2 regions of the Cobetia sp. BMC6 genome follow, and region 1 is predicted to be linked to the other one. Evidence: predicted binding sites of a transcription regulator. Region 1 holds the regulator's gene; the other holds the start of a gene.
What was found. The regulator sigma-54, encoded in region 1, starts transcription at its own class of promoters, with help from an activator protein. The targets are predictions, from matches to a motif close to TGGCACNNNNNTTGCTNT.
Positions count from the first base shown of each region.

Region 2: the regulator sigma-54 is predicted to act here: its motif matches at 5,311-5,328, upstream of MKZ40_RS10135 (P-II family nitrogen regulator).

Region 1 is NZ_JAKUMF010000002.1:108,196-115,966, forward strand. It holds gene mgtE (magnesium transporter) at 1-793, opposite strand, end outside; gene MKZ40_RS04675 (HPr family phosphocarrier protein) at 1,207-1,476, opposite strand; gene rapZ (RNase adapter RapZ) at 1,463-2,386, opposite strand; gene MKZ40_RS04685 (PTS sugar transporter subunit IIA) at 2,524-2,994, opposite strand; gene raiA (ribosome-associated translation inhibitor RaiA) at 3,004-3,312, opposite strand; gene MKZ40_RS04695 (RNA polymerase factor sigma-54) at 3,964-5,412, opposite strand; gene lptB (LPS export ABC transporter ATP-binding protein) at 5,646-6,386, opposite strand; gene lptA (lipopolysaccharide transport periplasmic protein LptA) at 6,390-6,968, opposite strand; gene lptC (LPS export ABC transporter periplasmic protein LptC) at 7,077-7,760, opposite strand; gene MKZ40_RS04715 (HAD hydrolase family protein) at 7,760-7,771, opposite strand, start outside.
Region 2 is NZ_JAKUMF010000004.1:135,133-142,903, reverse strand. It holds gene MKZ40_RS10165 (methyl-accepting chemotaxis protein) at 1-136, shown strand, start outside; gene MKZ40_RS10160 (host attachment protein) at 392-820, shown strand; gene MKZ40_RS10155 (LysR family transcriptional regulator) at 983-1,930, opposite strand; gene MKZ40_RS10150 (ferredoxin--NADP reductase) at 2,217-2,993, shown strand; gene glnK (P-II family nitrogen regulator) at 3,120-3,458, opposite strand; gene MKZ40_RS10140 (ammonium transporter) at 3,608-4,855, opposite strand; gene MKZ40_RS10135 (P-II family nitrogen regulator) at 4,887-5,225, opposite strand; gene MKZ40_RS10130 (accessory factor UbiK family protein) at 5,663-6,037, shown strand; gene MKZ40_RS10125 (hypothetical protein) at 6,130-6,408, opposite strand; partial or broken gene MKZ40_RS10120 (magnesium chelatase domain-containing protein) at 7,546-7,771, shown strand, end outside.

The DNA.
Region 1 (7,771 bases):
TCACCTGGTGCTCGGCGTCGCCACGGATGACGTCGACCACGTCATCGATGGTGATGCGACCCAGCAGGTTGCCATCGCCGCCGACCACGGGCGCCGAGATCAGGTCGTGCTTCTCGAACAGCGAAGCGACTTCGTTCTCCGGCATCAGGGCCGGGATCACCACGCTGTCGGTGTCCATCACTTCGCGCACCGTGACGCCGGGGTCCGAGACCAGCAGGCGGTTGATGGGCAGCGCACCGATGAATTCATCGCGTCGTGAGACGACCAGCAGGGTATCGGTGGAGTCGGGCAGGCGCTCGTGGCGGCGAATGTAGCGCAGCACCACGTCCAGGGTGATGTCCGGACGAATGGTGATGGTGTCCGTGTTCATCAGGCCGCCGGCGGTATCCTCCGGGAAGGACAGTACCGTTTCGACGCGCAGGCGCTCCTGCGCCTCCATGGAGTCGAGGACTTCGAGAATCACCGTATTCGGCAGGCGCTGCAGGATGTCGGCGACATCATCCGGCTCCAGGTTCTCGGTGGCGGCGAGAACGTCGACGGCGTCCATATCCTTGAGGAAGTCGGTCTGGATGTCTTCGCCAAGGTATTGGAGGACATCGCCCTGCAGCTCGGCATCGACCAGCTCCCAGAGCAGATTACGCTCCTTGGGGGGCGAGGATTCCAGCAGGTGGGCCACGTCCACCGGCGCGAGGCCGCGATTGAGCATGCGTCTTGCCTGTTCCAGCTCGCCGCTTTCCAGCGCCTGTGACAGGCGATCAAGTCTTGGCTTGAGTTTACGAGACGTCTTGCTCATCTGTCGGCTTCCCCTGTCGACATGAAGGACAGTGCTGATTCTACCATTGGCGTAGGGGGGCGCGTCGACAAAAGAAAACAGTGTTTCTTATCAAAAGAACAATCCACGTTCCGTCACTGGCGCAAAAGCAGCGTTGCATGGCTGCCAAGGCAAGGATAGGTGCAGGGCCAAGGATAAGGGTAGGCGTGAGGGCAGGTGCAAGAACAGGCGCGAGACGCCCTGCGTAAACAGTGATGGAGCTGCCCAGGGGAGCTGCGCGAGGGGCTGACCGAAAAGGGAGCGGGCCGAAAGGAAGGCTGTGCGCAAAGGGCGAAAGGGGCAGGGAGGCAAGCGCCAGAAGAACGTGTCGCAATGCACATCCCTGATGTACAGCGCTAATGCATGGCGCAAATGTACAGCGCTGTCAGTGGCGGTTATTCGTCTTCCTCGAAACGCGCCTCGAACAGCGCCTCGATGGCCAGCATCGCCTCATCGGCCTGTTCGCCCTCGACATCGATCAACAGCGTGGTGCCGCAGGGTGCGGCAAGCATCAGCAATGCCATGACATTGGCTGCATTGGCGCGTCGCTCGCCATGGCTGACCATCACCGTTGCGCAATAGGGCGCACAGCAATTGACCAGCTTGGTGGCTGCGCGGGCGTGCAGCCCGCGGCGGTTGGTCAGCGTCAGCTCACGAGAGGGCATCGCGATGCTCCTGCTGATCACTTGTCTCACCTGGGTTGCTCAGCGCGGTATGAATGCCCAGCTCGCGGTGACGCAGGCGCACCTCAGGCAGGCGCTCGGCAAAGTAGCTCGCCAGCTGCTCGCACAGGTAGACGCTGCGATGCTGGCCGCCGGTACAGCCCACGGACACCGTCAGGTAGCTGCGGTTGCTGTCCTGATAGGCGGGCAGCCAGCGTTCCAGCCAGCCGGCGATATCGTCATGCATCGCCTGGACGGTGGGGTAGCGCTGCAGGAATTCGGCCACGCTGTCATCGCGACCGGTATCGCCGCGCAGATTGATGTCCCAGTACGGGTTGGGCAGGCAGCGGGCATCGAACACCATGTCGGCGTCGGTCGGCACGCCATGCTTGAAGCCGAAGGATTCAAAGGTCAGCGTCAGGTGGCGAGAGCTGTGCTGGGCGACCTGCTCGGTGATCCGCGAGCGCAGGTCGTGCACGCTCAGGTTGGTCGAGTCGATGACCAGATCGGCCTTCTGGCGAATCGGGGCGAGCGTCTTCTGCTCGATCTCGATGGCCTCGGCCAGGGTGTGGTCGTTGTCGCGCGTCAGAGGGTGACGACGCCGGGTCGCCGAGTAGCGTTCCAGCAGCACTCGCGAATCGGTGGTCAGGTAGACGACCTGCACGTCCATGCCACTCTGGCGGACGTTGTCGAGCAATTCGGGGAAGCGGGTCAAGGCTTCCGGCAGGTTGCGGGCATCGATGGAGACCGCGATACGTCGGCGTGCCGGGCTGTCCTGTTCGAGCTGATCGACCAGTGGCGCCAGCAGCATGCCGGGCAGATTGTCGATGGCATAGTAGCCAATGTCTTCCAGCGCCTGGAGAGCGATGGATTTCCCGGAGCCGGAGCGGCCGCTGATGATCACGATCTTCATGAAGTGCTCTCCAAGGGCGAGGTCAACGTCGAAAGAATGCAGGGGTGGGGCAGAAGGTTGCCCGCTATCAGTGCGCTGTACGTCGGCCGATGGGAGGCCAGCAAGACGAAAGCCCGGACGATGTCCGGGCCTGTGATTCAGCGCGCCGGTAATTCGGCGATGGCTTGGGTCAATGCCTCAAAGAGTGCACGCTGGCTGTCTGCCTGGCGCAGGGCCGAGCGATTGGTCGGGGAATTGAGCAATTCCGCGACCTGCCCGAGCAGCGTCAGATGGGTCTCGTCCGCTTCCTCAGGCACCAGCAGCACGAATAGCAGATCGATGGGTTCTCCGTCGATGGCATCGAAGTCGATGGGTTCACCGAGCTTCAGAAACGCAGCGATTGGTGTCTTGCAATGCGGGCTGCGTGCATGGGGCACGGCCACACCGTGGCCGATGCCGGTCGACCCCAGTCTCTCGCGCCCGATCAGGCGCGAGAAGACTTCCTGGCTATCCAGGCTGGGAATGTTCTGTGCGATGAAGGTGCTGAAGAATTCAAGCACCCGCTTCTTGCTCCCCCCGGGGACACCGTAAAGGGTGCGCTCGGGGGGAAGGATCTGATCAAGTGTCATGGCTGAAGGTCAACGGGTCCCGGTGCCCTGAGCACGAGCCTGGGACTTTTCCTTGTGTTTGACCAGCTGGCGATCCAGCTTGTCGGCGAGCGCGTCGATGGCAGCGTACATGTTGGGGTCTTCTGCCAGGGCGTGGAGGTCAGCGCCTGCTGCGTGCAAGGTGCAGGCAGCCTGCTGGCGCTCCTTCTCGATCGACAGTGTCACCTGAACATTGGTGATGTTGTCGTAATGCCGTTCGAGGCGAGCGAGCTTCTCGTTGACGTAATCGCGGAGAGGATCGGTAAGTTCCACATGATGCCCGGTGATATTCACTTGCATGGACACGCTCCTTTATCCAGCGGGTTGCCATTCAATTGTAACCCTTTTTGACTACGAGCAAACCCTGATCGGACGCTCTGCAACAGGCTTGACGACCACCGTCTGGCGATGTTTTCGCGCCCTTGCCAGCGGCGTCAGATGTCGTGAGCGTCTGTACCGACAATGCCCAAGCTTTGCGCAAAGATCAACGCTGCGCTGCATCGTGGCTCAGTGCTTGTCTTCAACTCAGTGAGGGGTAACGGAATGGACTTCAAGGTCACGCTTGAAGGGTGGTGCATGAAAGGCGCGCAAGAAGACGGGTTTTCGTCGCCAATCCCTGCATGTACGCCGCCTTTCAGGCGCTTGGGTTGCGTGGAGCAAGCAGCGTGCCGGAAGGATCACCGAGTGACATCCCGGTGCAATACGGCTAAAAGTGACTTTAAAAACATGCGATTGACGGTAAATGATGCAGCCGGAATGATGGATTTTTGCCATCATCCTGCGCGCCATGATGGGCCATTGACGAGCGGTTGACGGAATGACAGGGCGCGCGACAGGCGCGCCGGTGTCAGTAATGTCAGAGGCTGGTGAGAGAGAAAACCAGCGTTTGAGGTTGGCGGCAACGGCCATGATAGGAGGGAGACCAGGCGCATGGCAGCCGCAGATGACACATCAGGCCAGACGCTTGCGCTCGCTGGAGGATGGGATGCCCATCGCTTCGCGATACTTGGCCACGGTACGGCGTGCGACCTCGATGCCATCGCTGGCGAGCAGGTCGACCAGGCGTGAGTCGGAGAGAGGCTTGCGAGCCGGCTCTTCCGCAATCAGCTTGCGGATGCGGGCACGAATGGCGGTGCTTGAGTGGGCGTCGCCACTGCCGCTGCCACCGACCTGGCTCGAGAAGAAGAACTTGAGCTCGAAGACGCCGCGCGGGGTGTGGATGTATTTCTGGGTCGTGACCCGCGAGATGGTCGATTCGTGCATCTCGACCACTTCGGCGATGTTGGCCAGAATCAGTGGCTTCATGCCTTCCTCGCCTTGCTCGAGGAAGTCGATCTGGCGCGCCATGATCTCGCGGCCGACCTTGAGCAGGGTGTCATTGCGTGATGACAGGCTCTTCATCAGCCAGCGCGCTTCCTGCAGGTTGTCCTTGAGGAAGGTGTTGTCGGCGGACTTGTCGGCACGCTTGATCAGTGCGGCGTATTCCGGCTGGATGCGCAGCTTGGGCAGCGCTTCCGGGTTGAGCTCGACCTGCCAGCCGTGGCGGGTATGACGCACCAGTAGATCAGGGATCACGTAATCGCTGGCGGGCTCGCCCCAGGCGGATGCCGGACGCGGATCGAGCGCGCGCACCAGGCGGATGACGTGATCCAGCTCGTCATCGTCAAGGCTCAGTCGGCGCTTGAGCAGCTTGCGATCATCGTTGCCCAGTGCCTCGAGGAATTGACGTACCAGGCGACGCGCCTGCGCCAGCAGCGGCAGATCATCCGGCAGCAGCGCCAGTTGCAGCAGCAGGCACTCGCGCAGGTCGCGGGCGAAGACGCCGGTCGGGTCGAACTGCTGCAGACGCAGCAGTACCTGCTCGAGCTCGGAGGCCTTGAGGCCGGGCAGGCCCTGGCCGCGCAGACCATCGACCAGCTCATCGAGTGACAGGCTCAGGTAACCGGCACCGTCGACGGCATCGATCAGGCTCTCCGCCATCTGGCGTTCACGGCCATCGAGGTCGGTCATCGCCAGCTGCCAGCGCAGGTGGTCCTGCAGGCTCTCGACGCTGGTATTGCGATCGAAGTCCGGCCCTTCTTCGCTCCCGCTGCCACTGCCGGAGCTGGTCAGGCTACCGGCGTGGTCCTGGTAGAGGTCCGACCAGTCACTGTCGAGGGGGTATTCCTCGGGAATCTCGCTCGAGGAGTCGGCAGTGGAAATCTCGCTCGTATCCTGTGTCTCTATGACATCCAGCGACTCGTAGTCCTCGTCGAGCTCCAACATGGGGTTGGACTCGAGGGCTTGCTGAATCTCCTGACGCAGGTCGAGCGTCGACAGCTGCAGCAGCTGGATCGCTTGCTGAAGCTGCGGCGTCATGGTCAGCGAGGTGCCGAGGCGGAGTTGCAGGGTGGGTTTCATGGAGTCAGTCAATTCACGGCAAAGGAACGTGCTTACTACGCTATACCGTGACTCGGGCCACTGACAAGTGGTTGCAGTGAATATTCAAGCAACTTGCATGCCATGTTTACACCAAGGTGGTATGGACGTCATGCATGCGCCTGATGTCAGACATGAAAAAGCCGCTACGCGATAAAATCACGCAGCGGCTTATGAAGCTTTCGCCGTGGGAGGGCTCAGCGCATCCGCTGGCCCTAGAGCGTGAACTCGTGGCCCAGGTAGACGTCGCGTACCTGCTGGTTGGCCAGGATGGAGTCCGCGTCACCGTGAGCGATGATCTGACCATCGCCGACGATATAGGCGGTGTCACAGATATCGAGTGTCTCGCGCACGTTGTGGTCGGTGATCAGCACGCCGATGCCACGGTCACGCAGTTGACGCACGATGCTCTTGATCTCGCCCACCGAGATGGGGTCGACGCCGGCGAAGGGCTCATCGAGCAGTACGAAGTCCGGCTCGGTGGCCAGTGCACGGGCAATCTCGACCCGACGACGCTCCCCGCCGGACAGGCTCATGCCGGCACTGGCACGAATATGCGTGATGCTGAATTCCTCGAGCAACTCTTCAAGACGTGCCTTGCGGCCATTGCGATCCAGATCCTTGCGGGTTTCCAGAATCGCCATGATGTTGTCGGCCACCGACAGCTTGCGGAAGATCGACGCCTCCTGCGGCAGATAACCGATGCCGGCGCGTGCGCGTTGATGCATGGCGGCAGCGGAAAGGTCCTTGTCGTCGATGGAGACGTTGCCGGCATCGGCGCGCACCAGCCCGACGATCATGTAGAACGAGGTCGTCTTGCCGGCGCCGTTGGGGCCCAGCAGGCCGACGATGTCACCCTGGCGGATCTCAAGCGAGATGTCCTTGACCACCTTGCGGCCCTTGTAGGCCTTGGCCAGATGGCGAGCGCTCAGCGTACGCGGGGTAGCAGCAGTCATGACTCAGTTTTCCTTGCTGGCATTGGCGCCGCGCGGCGTCAAAGTCATGTGTACGCGACCGCCTTCGGTCTGCTGTGCCGTCTTGCTGTTGTTGGCGTTCACCTGGCGCTTGTCGAGGAAATACTCCACGTAGCCGCCTTCGAAGGTGTCATCGCCTTTCTCGAGACGCGCATTGCCGACCAGCTCCACGCGGCGCTCCAGCGCATGATAGCGGATGGTGTCGGCCCAGCCCTTGACCAGCTTCTCGTCGGGTGCGGGTTGCTGTTCCAGGTAGGCACGCTTGCCGGTGGCCTTGACCAGCGAGATCTCGCCGCTGCCGGCGCGGCTGATATCGACGCGGCTGGCATCGAGCTTCATGCTGCCCTGGCGCATCTCCACCTGGCCGGTGTAGGTGGCTGTGCCGGCCTTGTCATCGAGAGACAGGGCGTCCGCGGCGATGTTGATCGGCTGGCTGGCATCGCTGTCCAGCGCCATGGAGGCCGGGGCGAAGGTGGACATGCCCAGTGCCAGGCAGAGCGCCATGACACCGCTGTTGAGGGTCTGGCGACAGGCCGTCAAGGGCTTGCGAGTCGGGGAGGTCATGGTGGCTCCTTGGCATGACGGGGTCGCCGCCCGAGCAATGATGCCATCGAGCGGCAGGGAAGAAGGTGTTGCGGCGCGGGTCATGGCGCGACGGCCAGCCCGGCAGGTTCATTCACCGCTGGCAGGCGCTGCCTCGAAGGTGCTGTTGATGCGCCCGTCATCGGTAGTGGTGCTGTCGGTGCCCGAGTCGATGCGCTCGGCTTCCTTGCTGGCCTCGCTCTGGCCCGTGCCGGGTTGCAGGACGCTGCGCACGCGGCCCTGCAGCACGGCGGAATCCCGGGAGAGGTCGGCGCTGAAGCTGTCGCTTTCGACATGCTGGCCATTCTGGGTGATCACGACCGGCACGTCACTCCAGGCGCGATTCTGATCACGGCTGTAGTGCAGAACATCGGTATCGAGGGTCCAGCGGTCATCGGGCTGGCGCAGTCTGGCATTGCCCTCGAGAGTGAAGGTGTCGCCGCCGGCGCTCAACACGCCACTGTCCCCCGTGGCATACCAGCGGCGGTCTTCACTGTCGTTGGTGCGAATCTTCGGGGTCTGCGCCCGGGTCACGTCATCGCCTGGCGTATGCTCGATATGCGGCGAGCTCATGGACTGGATCGCCACGCCGCGCGCATCGAAGCGTGTCATGTCTGCCCCGTCGAGATAGTAATCCGGCTCACTGCTGTCGACCTCGACATTGACGGTCGATTCCAGGCTGTTGCGCTGCTCGATCAGCGCCAGCACGCCACCGACGAGCAGCAACAGCAGCATCAGCCAGAGACGCGGAGAAGGGCGGGGCAGACGTAACATCAGGGGCGCGA
Region 2 (7,771 bases), on a different contig from region 1:
ACGCTTCCGTCTGGATGGCCCTGCGCAGCCGCCCGCAATGGCGACACGCAGCGCTGGCACTCTCTCCGCACAGGACTCCAGCCCCCGCGCTGCCAGACCCGTTGCATCGGAGGAGCTGGATTGGCAAGCTTGGTAAGACCAGCAGCACGCAAGCCAGTCAGTCGCCAGTGACAGGCATCAGACGCCAGGGCCGCCCTTCGGGGCGGCCCTGGCGTTTTTGATTATCTGCTTTCCTGTCGATCTTCCGGCGTCGGGCTGGCGGGGTGGTGAGCGGGAAATGAGCGGCAAGGGTTGAATGTGCGCAAGGGTGCCAGCATGTAGTCAATTGAAAGCGAAGCGATGATCGTCATTCCTCATCAACGACGCCTTACGAGAGACAGGGAGTGTGTAAATGGTTACTTACATCGTTGCTGCCGACGCCGCCCGTGCACGTATCTTTGCCCGTGCCGCTGGCAAGGTCACCGAAGTGGAAAGCCTCGTACATCCTGAAAGCCGCCAGCATACCGGTGACCTGAGAACCGGTGGCAAGGGTGAATCCAGCGGCGGTCACGGCAGCCTGCATCAGACTGGCGATGATGGCGCGACCTCTGACAAGCATCAGGACTTCTTCGCCAAGGAAGTCGCGCAATACCTCAAGCAGACGGCCAATGACGGCAAGTTCGATGAATTGATCATCGCCGCTGCGCCCAAGTTCCTGGGGGCGCTGCGCGACAAGCTCGACAAGCCGGTCGCCAAGCTGGTGACGGAAACCTTCGACAAGGACCTCTCCCACGAGAGCGCTGATGAGATCAAGGCACGTTTCACCGGCCTGACTCACTGATCACACCCCCCCGTCATCCAGAGACCAGGACGCCGCCAGCGGTAACGTTGGCGGCGTCTGTGTGTAAGTGGTCACTATTATTGTGATTCCCGTGACAAGAGGGATGGTGCCTTGATGCTCTGTGCCATCAGGCTCGGTTGCTGAAGGCCGTGCATGTGCGAATCACGGTACCTGCGGCAGGATGATCTCGTCACTGCGTGAGGCGCTGCCGCTCAGGTTGCGGCAACCGGCGACGAATTCGCGCATCGCCTGGGTGATGAAGCGATCACGATGGTGGACGAAGCGATAGGCGCGGGTCAGCTCCAGCCATGGAGTGGGCAGCTCGACGAGGCTGCCGCGCCGAAACGCATCTCTCAGCGCGAGGCGCGAGATGCAGCCGATGCCGAGCCCCGCTTCCACGGCGCGCTTGATGGCTTCGGTGTGTTCCAGCTCCAGCATGATGTCGAGGCGCTGGGAAACGCTGGTCGAAGGCCCTTCCAGGTGCGGGCGCAATGCCTGCTCGAAGGTGCCGCGTGTGCCGGAGCCACGCTCGCGCATGATCCAGCGTGCCGCCAGCAGACGCTCAAGCGTTACCTCACCCTGTGCCAGCGGGTGTGACGGCGCACAGAAGATGCTCAGCCGATCACTGACCCAGTGGGTCGCCTCCAGCAGCGGATGCTCCACCTCGCCTTCCACCAGCCCGATGTCCAGTTCGAAGTGCACCAGCTTGTCGATCAGCTGATGGGTGTTGTGCACGTGCAGCTCGACACGGCTGGCGGGATGATGGTGCAGAAAGTCACCGATGATCTGAGGCGCCAGGTAGTTGCCGATGGTCAGCGTCGCGCCGATTTCCAGCGAGCCGGTGGCGTCCTGCTGACCAAGCAGCTGCTCCAGCTCCTCGGCCTGGTCCAGCAGTGCGATCGCCTTGGGCAGCAGCTCACGCCCCAGGCCATTGAGTCGCAGGCGCTTGCCATGGCGATCGAACAGCCGGCAATCGAACTGACGTTCCAGCTCGGCCAGTGCCGTGCTGGCCGCTGATTGCGACATGGCCAGACTGTCGGCGGCCAGAGAGACATTGTCATGCCGCGCCACCGCCACGAAGACGGCCAGCTGGCGAAGACTGTAGCGCATTCGACCTCCCGGGGCATGCAGTGAAGGGGCAGAGGTGAGGAGGCGAAAGTGAACGCAACGCAGGATTCGCCGTCAGAGCGGACGGATCCTGCACGATCGAGGTTGAAATGCGATTCATTCGCAACCAATATTGGTAAACTAGATAACCTATATCCAGATAAACCATTTAACGCATAACCCTGCAGTGACTACAATCGCTGCATAGTTCATTGGGTCATAAGCTGTTATTTGTTTATGCCAAGATAGAATATTGAATTCGAGGGGTCACGCCCCGGGAGGCCATCAGGTGAGCAGTCTGACCACAACCGAAGTCATCGACGTCCATCACTGGAACGATTCGCTGTTCAGTTTCCGCACTCAGCGTGAAGACAGCCTGCGCTTCAAGAACGGCCAGTTCGTGATGATCGGCCTGGAAGTCGAAGGCAAGCCGCTGATGCGCGCCTACTCGATCGCCAGCCCGAACTACGAGGAGCACCTCGAGTTCTTCTCCATCAAGGTGCAGGACGGCCCGCTGACCTCACGCCTGCAGCACCTGCAGCCGGGCGATCAGATCATGGTCTCTCGCAAGCCGACAGGCACGCTGGTACTGGACGATCTGCTGCCGGGCGAGAATCTTTACCTGTTCTCCACAGGCACCGGCCTGGCGCCGTTCTTGAGTGTCATCCAGGACCCGGAAACCTATGAGCGCTATGACAAGATCATCCTGATGCACGGTGTGCGCCATGTCTCCGAGCTGGCCTATGCCGACATGATCGCGGAAGAGCTGCCCAAGCACGAGTATCTGGGCGAAGAGATCGCCGAGAAGCTGATCTACTACCCGACCGTGACGCGCGAGGAGTTCCGCAACCAGGGCCGCATCACGGACCTGGTCGAGAACGGCAAGCTGTTCGAGGACATCGGCCTGCCGCCGCTGGATCCGAAGCGCGACCGCGCCATGATCTGCGGCAGCCCGGCGATGCTCGACGACATCAGCGCCATGCTGGATGCGCGTGGCTTCGCCATCTCGCCGAAGATGGGCGTGCCGGGTGACTATGTGATCGAGCGCGCCTTCGTCGAGAAGTGATCCGCGAGCATCACGCATGAACGGCAAGTGCTGAAACAAAAAACCGCAGGCCGATGGCCTGCGGTTTTTTGTGTGCTCATGTCAGCGGTCGGGGCAGCACGTCAGCCAGGGGCTTGCGCCAGAGGCTCAGACGGCGTCCTTGCCGGTCTCGCCGGTACGGATGCGAATGACCTGCTCCAGTGGTGAGACGAAGATCTTGCCGTCGCCGATCTTGCCGGTGTTGGCGACATTGGTGATCGCCTCGATCACGGAATCGATCATGGCGTCATCCACCGCGACTTCCAGCTTCACCTTGGGAAGGAAGTCGACCACGTACTCGGCACCCCGATACAGCTCGGTGTGGCCCTTCTGGCGGCCGAATCCCTTGACCTCGGTCACGGTGATACCCTGCACGCCAATCTCCGACAGGGATTCGCGCACGTCGTCGAGCTTGAATGGCTTGATGATGGCAGTGACCAGTTTCATCGTGTCTCTCCTTGGGTGATGGTGCGGGTAACGAGGCCTGCTCGTCACGCCGGTCTCTAACTCAAGCATACACCGCTTATCCAGTCAGGAAAAAAGACTCCCGCCAGGTGGCGGGAGTCTTGAGGCTGCAGATGCTGTCACGTCCAGGCTTACTTGCGGCTGGAGGTGAATTCCGGGTAGGCCTCCATGCCACATTCGGCCAGATCCACACCTTCGTACTCTTCTTCCTCGCTGACGCGGATCCCCATGATGGCCTTGATGATCAGCCACACCACGAGGCTTGCGATGAACACCCAGGCGAAGATGGAGGCGGCGCCCAGCAGCTGTGCGGAGAAGGTGGCATCGTCATTGGTCAGCGGCACGGCCAGCAGACCCCAGAGACCGACCACACCGTGCACGGAGATGGCACCGACCGGATCATCGATCTTCAGCTTGTCGAGACCGACGATGGAGAACACGACCAGCAGACCGCCGACGGCGCCGATCAGGGTGGCAGCACCGACGCTCGGTGCCAGCGGACCCGCAGTGATGGCGACCAGGCCAGCCAGCGCGCCGTTGAGGGCCATGGTCAGGTCAGCCTTGCGGAACCACAGACGGGCGAGGATCAGCGCGGCGATGACACCACCACAGGCAGCGGCATTGGTGTTGACGAAGACCTGAGCGACCGCGTTGGCTTCATCGATGTTGGACAGCACCAGCTCGGAGCCGCCGTTGAAGCCCAACCATCCCAGCCACAGGATGAAGGTACCCAGCGTGGCCAGCGGCAGGTTGGCGCCCGGGATGGCATTGATCTCACCGTTCTTGCCGTACTTGCCCTTGCGAGCGCCCAGCAGCAGCACACCTGCCAGAGCGGCGGAAGCGCCGGCCATGTGCACGATGCCGGAGCCGGCGAAGTCGCTGAAGCCCGCTGCGCTCAGGAAGCCGCCACCCCAGGTCCAGTAACCCTGCACCGGGTAGATGACGCCAGTCATGACCACGGCGAAGGCCAGGAAGGCCCACAGCTTCATGCGCTCGGCGACCGCACCGGAGACGATGGACATGGCGGTTGCCACGAACACCACCTGGAAGAAGAAGTCGGAACGAGCGCTGTAGTAGATGTCGCCACCGGAAGCGAGCGCTTCCTCAGCGGTATTCTCGGCACCGATCAGGAAGCCCAGGCTCGGCAGGAAGCCGCCTTCGGCGCTCGAGTACATGATGTGGTAACCGACGACCATGTACATGGTGCAGGCGATGGCGAACAGCGCCACGTTCTTGGTCAGGATCTCGGTGGTGTTCTTGGCGCGGACCAGACCGGCCTCGAGCATGGCAAAGCCGGCTGCCATCCATAGCACCAGGGCGCCACAGACCAGGAAGTAGAAGGTATCAAGTGCGTACTTGACCTCGATGATCTCGTTCATGCGGGGTTCTCCTTGTTATTGTGCGCGGGGCTCAGACAGCGTCGGCGCCGCGTTCACCGGTGCGGATACGGATGACATCGTCCAGCGGAGTGACGAACAGCTTGCCGTCGCCGATCTTGCCGCTGTTGGCCGCCTGGGTGATGGCGTCCAGTACCGATTCCACACTGCTGTCATCGATAGCCACTTCAATCTTGACCTTGGGAAGGAAGTCGACGACGTACTCGGCACCGCGATACAGCTCGGTGTGCCCCTTCTGACGTCCGAAGCCCTTCACTTCGGTGACGGTAATCCCCTGCACGCCGTTGTCGGCCAGTGCTTCTCGTACGTCGTCCAACTTGAAGGGTTTGATGATGGCGGTGATCAGTTTCATGTGCTGCCCCCGTTCGCTACCGGAATGATCATTCTTGTTAAGCATGGCCAGTCAGATGAGCTGGCGGCCTGTTCCTGACAAGTGCATCGCACGAGATGTGCCATGAGGCTGAAAATCCTTGTAACTCATCTGGTTATCGCCAGATGGCTGACCGTCTTTCGGCCTGTGCAAAGATGGCTGAATCCGGAGGTCACCTGGCATGCACCGTAATGGTGCTGCTTCTGCGCCTTTGGGTGTGGGGGCAAGTGCTAATGTGGTGCAGGTGTGTGCCTGCCGATGAGGATTGTCTGGTGCAGGACGATGCGGGGCATGCACCCGACTCCAGGGTTGCGTATCCTTGCAGCAGGACACGACGGCCCCATGTACAGGGGTGTCATCATTTTCTGACCGGCAGTCCGCACGACGCGGCTGCCGGCCCGCAACGGCTGAGGTGCAGCATGTTCAAGAATGACGTCATCGGGCGTATGGCCCAGCAGATCGGTGAGCGCCTGCAGGATGCCTCGCATGGCCCGGAAGAGCTGCAGAAGTCCGTGCAAGGGGTGATGCGCGGTGCCTTCGACCGCATGGAACTGGTCTCGCGTGAAGACTTCGACATCATGATGGATGTGCTGACGCGTACGCGCAGCCGCGTCGAGTCGCTGGAAAAGCAGGTCATCGCTCTTGAGGCACTGCTGGAAAAGCAAGGGCTGGTAGCGGGCAATGCACCGGCTGCCGAGCCCGCCATGCCAGTGGATGACGAGGGGGAAGCCGCGGTGGCGAAGCGTGAAGCCGCCAGCCACGCCGCGGAGATCGAGCGCCAGCGCGACGCCTGACTCGTCAGGTGACGGCTGAACCAAAACCGCCACGCCCTTTCGGGGCGTGGCGGTTTTTTGCGTCATGGGCGCCGCTGATTCCGGGGGAAGCCTCAGGCAGTCTGGGGACGAGTGCCCAGCATCCAGCGCACCAGACCTACCACTGAGGCGATGATCCAGAAGATCTCGATCACGAAGCTGGCGAGGTTGAAATTGATGCACAGGCTGATCAACAGCAGGATCGCCCCGCTCAGATTCATCAGGTTGTAGGTCAGGCTGCGGGCATCGAGTCTGCCGAGCTGCAGCAGGAAGAAGGCGCCGACGACCAGAGTGGTGCCTAGCATGCCGATCACATCCGCCAGGGATGCCAGCGGGGCAAGCATGTCTTGCATGGGTAGTGCTCCTGAAACAAGCCGAAGTCGTCCTGAATGGCTGGCCCTTTCCGTGGGTTGGACGATTCTCTGCCGCGCATCGGCGGCGTTCCGTGAGACAGCTTGGCGGTCATCCCGGCAAGGCCGGGACAACCGATCAAATATACAGCAGTCCCCGTCCGGCGGCACTCTTGTGGTTCTCTCGAGGGCGCCATGGCCCCTGTATGAGCACTTTCTTGGTGCAGGCAGGTATCAAGTCGGCCTCTCGCCATTCCCGTGTGGCGCCTGGTGGCGCTGAAATGCGCCAAAACAGGCGCTTTTGCGTGGAAAGTGCTGGCGAAACCGCTACTTTTAATCCGCCGTGAGCGCTTGTCGGCAATGCTGGCGAGCGACCCGCATCGTCAGCACCCGGGTGCGTTGCGACGCGTGAAGCTGAAATGGCAGTCGCAGTCGCAGTCGCAGCCGCAGCCGCAGTCGCAGCCGCAGCCGCAGGGCGCCAGATGCTCTCAACTACCAGGCAGCAACAAGTCGTCACCCAGTGCCAGGTCCTCAGGCGCCAATCCCTAGGCATCAACAACCCGATACTCGTGCAAATTCCTCGAGCGCAGCGCATGCGCCTTCTCTGATTCAACCTGATCTCTGACATGGCTTTCATCACTCGACTGAGTCGAGTGTCCAAGAACCTGTCTGTGCTTATTGAGTTTAATTTCTGTTGACTGGAGATGTGAAGGCTGTGGATTGCCTGGTCTGACGTTGGCACGTTTGATCATCGATGGTATCAGCGTGTTGACTGATGAAGTTTTGAGCGCTCAAAAAATGTCCACACGCGATGATTATGTAATCTTGTCCACAGCCTGTCTATTAGTTACGCATCCAGTAATTTCGGTATCCTGGGGCGTAAAGAGGTTTACGTTATATGCGCGAGAATCGTCATCTGAACACACATTTTCAGGTGATGCATGGCAGTGTCGTGGGGGGATGCGAAGCCTTGCGGCAATTGTCGAGCGCCCGAGCGTTGAGGCGCTCGCCGTCTGGGGGGTATGAGGTTTGCCATGCTGGGAGGGTTGGCAGCGGTGTGTGCCTTCGTGCTCATGGCAGGCCAGGGCCTGCTCCGATTGCGCCGTGCAACTGAGAGGCGGCATCACGCAGGGAAGACTCATGTCATTGGCAATGTTGCGCACGCGCGCGTCACTTGGTCTCGAAGCGCCGGAAGTTCAGGTGGAGGTACACCTTTCCAACGGCTTGCCGGGGCTGTCCATCGTCGGCTTGCCGGAAGCGGCGGTGAAGGAGAGTCGTGAGCGGGTGCGCAGTGCGCTGCTCAATGCCGGCTTCGAGTTTCCGGCGCGCCGTATCACCCTCAATCTGGCGCCAGCGGACCTCCCCA